3 regions of the Synechococcus sp. JA-3-3Ab genome follow, and region 3 is predicted to be linked to each of the others. Evidence: riboswitches for the same ligand, from Rfam matches in the RefSeq annotation. Region 3 holds a riboswitch; each other region holds the start of a gene.

Region 1 (2,262 bases), 990 kb from region 3:
CCAAGCTCTCCCCTCGCTCTGGGCGGAGATTGGGGTTGCCATCCACTTCAAAAAAGCCGCGCAGCCGGAAGAACAATTCCGAGATCAAGGGAGTGCGAAAGCTGCCGGCGTAGCTGGCCCTCAAGGTAGTTCCCTCGGCAACTGCCCACCGGATCCCCACAGCCGGCGAGGTGGCCGAGCCGTTGGCCAAACTGCTGAAGTCCTGACGGATGCCCAGGTCGAGGTGGAACTGGGGATCCGGGCTGTAGTCCAGGCGGGCAAACAGGGCCCCCTGGTTAACCGTATCGTCGTAGTTGATATTGGCAGAACCCCTGGCAAAAGAAAAAGTCGTATTGCGGGCTGAGATAGAGCGATAATCTGCCCCCAAAACTCCCTCTAGGTTTTCGCCGGCCTGCCAAGCATATTGAAGCTGGGATCCCCAGCCATTGCGCAAGATGACGTCGCGGGATCCCTGGCTTTGCGGAGCGCTGAAGCGGTAGTTGAGATCGTCCAAAAAGACTCTTGCCTGCAGGGATCCTGTTTCCTGAGTCCACAGCCAACTGAGATCCAGCAGCAGATCGTTGGTGTTTTGCTCTGCGTCGGGAGAGGGAAACTCTACACTACCGGGCACGCGAAAGGCTTTGTTGAGGTAGAGGGCGTTGGCTGTTAGGACTTGATCTTCGGCCAGTTGCCAGGTGAGCTTGGCCTGCAAGTTGTGGTACTCCACCGCCGAGTTTTCCCGCCTGCCTGACTTGCCCAGCCGCTCAATGGCAAAGGGAAAGTCGTTGTTACTTTGCAGACGGCGATAGCTGAGCACCCAGCCCAGATCCTGGGCTTGGCCGCGACTTTGGATCCCTTGCTCATTGAGACCGTAGCTGCCGACCGCCGCTTCCAGCACCGTCTCCGTTTCTGGCTGCGGCTCCACCGTGACGATGTTGATCACGCCGCCAACGGCGTCTGAGCCGTACAGGGTAGAGCCGCCGCCGGGGGAGACTTCAATTCGCTCGACGACATCGGTGGTGATTTGCGAGAGGTCAAACCCCCCGAAAAAACCCAGATCGTTGAGAGGGCGGCCATCCAAGAGCACCAATACCTGCGCCGTTCGCGCCCCTCGCATGAATTGAGAGCTAAGAGCTCCCAACTGAGTTCCCGCTGTGCCATCGCTGAGGATCCCGGGCAAGTAGCGCAGGGCTTCCTGCACCGTCCTTGCCCCTTGCTGGCGCATCTGCTGGCGGGTGATGACATAGACTGGGCGGGAAGACTCTCGCAGCAGGCCGGGACGGCGAAACGGGGTGGTGACGGGTTGATTCAAAATCTCGGCGCTGAGGCCGGTATCCAAGATTGCCTGCCCCCAGGCCGGGATCCCCAAACTCAAGATCCCCAGCCCAAGGCTGAGACATACAGTTACTTTCATCCGGTTGCTCCTGCTTCCGTGCGACGCGGAAGGGCTAAGCTTTGAGCCAAAGCCGCAGGCGGGCATCCTGACTGAGGGCCTCAGCCCATCACAGTTGCGGCACAGCGCCGGATTTGCACCGGACTTTCCCCATTGCTTGCCCTGGCTGATCCCCAGGACAACCTGACGGCACGGCTTTCCTCCCCATTGCTCTGGAAAAAGCCGTGCTAGGCATCATACATTCCCTGCTGGGGAGTTCCTATCCTGCCGGGGGGGATCCCTGGGCAGTGAGGTCAACGGAAGATCATCTCCGCCACCGCGTCAAAGCCGGCGTCCAACAGCCGATCCAAGACTGACTGGGCCTGGCTGCGGCTGTCGTAGAGGCCGGCCTGCAGCACCCTCCTGCCGTTGAACACGGTCTCCACCGCTTCGGGGACGAGCTGCCGCAGCCGCTGCAAATCGTCGCTGCCCTTGGGGGTCACCAGCACACGAAAGCGGGTGGCCGACTCTGCTGGGGCTACCGCCGGTTCTGGAGCCGCGGCAACGGGAACAGGGGGGGTTGTTGGGCTGCTGCCCGCTTGTCGGCGAGCCGGGGGTGGCAGGAGGGTAGTAATATCCGTGAGAGGAGCCACAGATTGCTGGCGGACGGGAGTGGCAGGAGCAGGCTCAACCGGTTGGGCAGGCGTGGTGGAGCCATCGGGGGTGAAGGGGACGGCAACAAACTCCTGGGGTTGAGCGCCTGCCGGCTGAGGGGGGGCACTGGGCAAAATGCGCCCTCCCGATCCCGCTGCAGGAGGGGGAACGGGGGCAGTCGATTGGGGCACCGTCACCACCGGCAAGGTGGGAGAGGCCGCCGCCGGCTGGGGATCCCTGCTGGGAGCCGGAGGCTC
Region 2 (2,262 bases), 690 kb from region 3:
AATTCGGCCCAGGGATCCGCTGCTGCTGCGGGGGTATGGCCGTGGTTGTGGTGATGGTGAGAGTGATGGTGATGGGATCCGTGCCCATGGGAGTCATGGTCATGGTGATGAGTATGCCCCGCTCCCAGCTCTGCGCTCACCGCCAGGCGAAACTTGCAGAGGTGGCAGTTCATCAGGGTTTGGCCCTGGAGAGCTTCCTGCTCCAGTTGCTGCAGGCTGTGCAGCACCGCGTCCACAAGGCCCAATTCCGGCAGCATCAGCCAGTCGATCTCGGGGTATTGGCGTCGCCGTTCTTCCACCGCCGCCTCGATTTTTTTCACCAGCACCCCTGTAAAGAGAAAATAGGGCAGCACAACCACCCGGCGCGGCTGCCAAGAGAGGGCCCGCTCCAGACCCACCGGCAGGCGGGGATGGGTGATGCCGATAAAGCAGGTTTCCACGGCAGCAAACCCGGATCCTTCCCAAAGCAGCCGGGCCAGCTTACAGGCTTCGGCGTTGGCTTCGGGATCGCTGGAGCCGCGACCGACAAACAGCAACACCGTTTCCGCCCCTGGGATCTGCTGCGGCTGGGCAGCCAGCAGAGTGGCCAATCGCTCCCGCAACAGTTGCAAGATCTCGACCCGGATCCCCAGCGGCCCGCCGTAGTGGATGCGCAACTGCGGGTGGAGGGCCTGCAGACGATCCAGCTCCACCGTCACGTCGAACTTGTTGTGGCGCGCCCCAAAAAGCAGCAGCGGCAGGGCCACGATCTCCTGCCACCCTTGGGCCAAGCATTGTTCCACCCCCTGGGCAATACTGGGCTGGGCTAGCTCCAAAAAGCAGGGGATCACCGGCCGATGGGGGGTGAGGGATTGATAAACTTGGGCCAGCTCCAGAAAGGCTTGCTGCCCTTCAGGGTCACGGGATCCATGGCCGATGAGCAACAGGGGCAAGGCAGGAGAAGAAAACTGCCCAACCGCACGGGGAGGGGAAAAACTGAGGACATCCAACACAAAAAACTCCGTTCCTTGTGAATCGCAAGGGGTACAGGACAAGGGCAGGTGGGTGTTCTGGCTGAGGGAGGGATCCCATCACAGTTGCGTCACAGTGGCGGATTTGCACCGCGCTTTCCCCAGTCTGCCCGAGCTTCTTAGGTTAGCTTGCCGCCTGCCGTTCACCAAGCCCCCCTGGGGGGATAGCCCCGGCCCCCTGCCTTGATCCCTAGCTCCCCTCTCCCCCAGGGAGAGGGGTTGGGGGTGAGGGCCGAAAATGCCACAGCCGCAGGGCATTAGCCACTACGGAAACAGAGCTCAAGGCCATGGCCGCCCCCGCCAGCATGGGGTTGAGCAGCCAACCGGTGAAGGGGTAGAGCGCCCCGGCGGCAATCGGGATCCCGAGCGTGTTGTAGATAAAGGCGAAGAAGAGGTTTTGGCGGATGTTGGCAAGGGTGGCGCGGCTAAGTTGAATGGCGGTAACCACGCCCCGCAAATCGCCGGATATCAGGGTAATGTCGCTGGCGGCTATGGCCACATCGGTGCCCGTCCCGATGGCGATCCCCACATCGGCTTCTGCCAGTGCCGGCGCATCGTTAATGCCATCTCCCACCATCGCTACCCGGTGGCGGGGCCGTCTGAGCTGGCGAATATAGGCTGCCTTTTGCTCAGGGCGGACTTGGGCGATCACCCGGCGAATGCCTGCCTGCCGAGCAATGGCCTGGGCGGTGGTGGGGTTATCCCCGGTCAGCAGGATCACCTCCAGGCCCATCTCCTGAAGCTGGCGCACCGCTACAGGGGAGGTGGGTTTAATGGGGTCGGCAATGGCCAACAGCCCCACCAGACGGTGGGATTGCGCCACGCCGATCACCGTTTTGCCCTGGCTTTCCCAGGTCTGAACCCGCTCCAACCAAGAGGGATCCCAAGCGATCCCCATCGCCTGCAACCAGCTCAGCCGACCGATGCCGACCCACTGATCCTCCACCCAGGCTTCTGCCCCCTCGCCCACTTTTGCCTGAAAGTGCTGGGCCGGCGGGATCGAGATGCCTTCGGCTTCGGCTTTTTGCACCACTGCCTGGGCCAGCGGATGTTCCGAGTGTTGTTCCACCACCGCTGCCAGGCGCAACAGGGCTAGGGGGGAAGATCCTGGCGTCCAGATCTCGGTGACGCTGGGACGGCCTTCGGTGAGGGTGCCGGTTTTGTCCAGGACGACTGTGCCCAGGCGATGGGCCAGCCATTCCAGGCTTTCGGCCCGCTTCACCAGGATCCCCAGTTCTGCCCCCCGCCCCGT
Region 3 (2,262 bases):
CTGGATCCTGCTAGCTTTGGATCGAAAGCTGTCCGCTTAGCAGCATTCTGAGCGCATCCAGCCCACATCTGGCTCAGCAAGAAGAGGCCCACAGACCACACAGTTACTTTTAAGCTTGATGCCATAGAAACCCCGATCTGTCGCTTTTTCAGCAAAAAGGAGCAAACCCCCTTGCCTCCTGGACAAGACTTATGGCAGCTAAGCTATCACTGCCTTATCTTGAGAGCAATGCAGGGGGGGAGGATGTTTAGAGGATTCCGATGACTTCCTGCAAGACCGCTGGGTGAAAGGTGAGGTCTGGTAGCTCCAAAGGCTGCTGGCTTGGTGATGATTGAAGCACTCTACTCCCGTCTCTGAACTCCGTGATACGATGTAGCTCAGCTATCGGTTCTGACGGGGATCAGCCGCCAGAGGAAACGGGGAAAGAGCAGTGAGAATCTGCCGCTGTCCCGCAGCTGTGATCCGGTTTAGGAGAAGTTCTGCAGCAAATCTCTAGAGTCATTCGCTGCCGATCCAGATCTTGTCCCCCAAAACCGTGTCAGTCAGAATGCCCGCCGATGGTTTTTCTAAACTTCACAACATCTGCGAGGTACAGATGGTAACTGTCTTGGCTTTAGCTCGTTTCTGCTTTCGTTATCCTGAGCATTTTCCCGGCGTTGCTCCCACAAGCTTTCGGTACTCCTCAGCAGTAGAAATAAGTCCAAGAACCCAAGCAAGACTCTGAGCCAGTTGGCCGGGAGAGAGTAAATTTTGGGTGCTGTTGCACCAAGATCTATCAAGATCTACAGCCCGCCTACGCGAAGGAAAGAGTGAGATGTCAGGCTTCCTGACTTCAATTGGTGGCTGGCAAGTAGCCACTGCGATCGCTGGCTGCGTTGAGTATCTTTTTTGCGCAAAAGGCAGTGTTTTGTTGGGGTTCCAGAGGCAAGAGAGGAACAGCCGGTTTCTTCCTTGGCGGGCGGGATCCCAGTTGAGGGCGAATTGAACGCAGGAAAATTAGAAAACTCAGTATTTGGGATGGCACACAACATGACTGCACAAACCATGACATTGGGGTATGCCCGCATGGGCAAGCGCCGCGAGCTCAAAAAAGCTTTGGAAGGCTTTTGGAGTGGTGCCCTAGGGTCAGAGGCTCTGCTGGCTACCTTTTGGGATTTGGAGACTCAAGCCTGGCAGACTCAGCTACAAGCTGGGATTGATCACATTGCGGTAGGGGATCAGACTCTCTACGACCATGTACTGGACTGGGCCACCTGGCTGGGGCTGATCCCCTCTCGGTTCCGAGGTCTGTCGGGTTTAGACCGCTACTTTGCCATGGCGCGGGGGCGGGAGGGCCTGCCGGCTTTGGAAATGACCAAGTGGTTTGACACCAACTACCACTACTTGGTACCCGAAATTGAGCCGGAAGCCGATCCCAGTCCTAACTTTGGGGATTTTTTGGAAAGAGTTCGGCGGGCCCAAGGGATCCTAGGGGAGCGCACCAGCCCCGTTGTCCTCAGTCCAGTGACTTTGCTCTGCCTTAGCCAGCGATCTGGGGATCTGCGGGCGGACTTGGAAAAGCTCCTTCCTCTGTACCGGGATCTCCTCCAGGAGTTAAAACAGCTGGGGATCCCAGAAGTCCAGATTCACGATCCCATTTTGGTTACCAGCCAGGGAAGTGGCCTGCGGGAAGCTGTGGAAATGAGCTACCGCCAGTTGGCAACCGCCGGGATCCGTGTCCACTTGGTCACCTACTTCGATGACCTGGGGGAGACTTACCCCTGGGTGGTGCAACTGCCGGTGGCCGGCATTAGCCTTGACTTTACCCGTGGCCACACCCTGGATCTGGTAAGAACCTATGGCTTTCCGGCTGACCAGATCCTAGGTGCTGGCGTAGTGGACGCTCGGAATGTCTGGAAGGTTCAGCCTGAGACCGTCTTGGCCAGCCTGCGGGAGCTGCAGGGGGTAGCTCCCAACCTACGGGTGCAGCCTTCCGCTTCGTTGCAATTTGTGCCCCACGACGCTGCTCTGGAAGCCCAGTTGCCGGAACCCCTCAGAAATGTCCTCAGCTTTGCCGAACAGAAGCTGGCCGAAGTAGCTCTCCTGGCGCGAGCCCTCAACGGCGAAGACACTGCTGCCCAGCAGGCGGAAATCCAGCAGCAGTGGCAGAGCTTTGCGCAGTTTAGCCCCCCCAACCCCCAAGTGCGCCAGGCTTTGGCCAACCTCAAGCTCCAGGACTTCGAGCGATTCCTGCCCTACGAGCAGCGCCTAAGTCGGCAGGTT

Evidence for each region. Region 3 has a riboswitch for cobalamin ahead of metE (5-methyltetrahydropteroyltriglutamate--homocysteine S-methyltransferase). Riboswitches for the same ligand answer to the same signal wherever they lie in the genome.
Region 1: linked by a shared signal. The riboswitch ahead of CYA_RS05185 (TonB-dependent receptor) and the one ahead of metE (5-methyltetrahydropteroyltriglutamate--homocysteine S-methyltransferase) in region 3 are both predicted to bind cobalamin.
Region 2: linked by a shared signal. The riboswitch ahead of CYA_RS11165 (sirohydrochlorin chelatase) and the one ahead of metE (5-methyltetrahydropteroyltriglutamate--homocysteine S-methyltransferase) in region 3 are both predicted to bind cobalamin.

What each region holds. Positions count from the first base shown of each region.
Region 1 is NC_007775.1:1,133,749-1,136,010, forward strand. It holds gene CYA_RS05185 (TonB-dependent receptor) at 1-1,393, opposite strand, end outside; cobalamin riboswitch at 1,433-1,574, opposite strand; gene CYA_RS05190 (DUF1565 domain-containing protein) at 1,666-2,262, opposite strand, start outside.
Region 2 is NC_007775.1:2,382,340-2,384,601, reverse strand. It holds gene CYA_RS11165 (sirohydrochlorin chelatase) at 1-992, opposite strand, end outside; cobalamin riboswitch at 1,022-1,165, opposite strand; gene CYA_RS11160 (heavy metal translocating P-type ATPase) at 1,201-2,262, opposite strand, start outside.
Region 3 is NC_007775.1:143,624-145,885, reverse strand. It holds cobalamin riboswitch at 369-574, shown strand; gene metE (5-methyltetrahydropteroyltriglutamate--homocysteine S-methyltransferase) at 1,030-2,262, shown strand, end outside.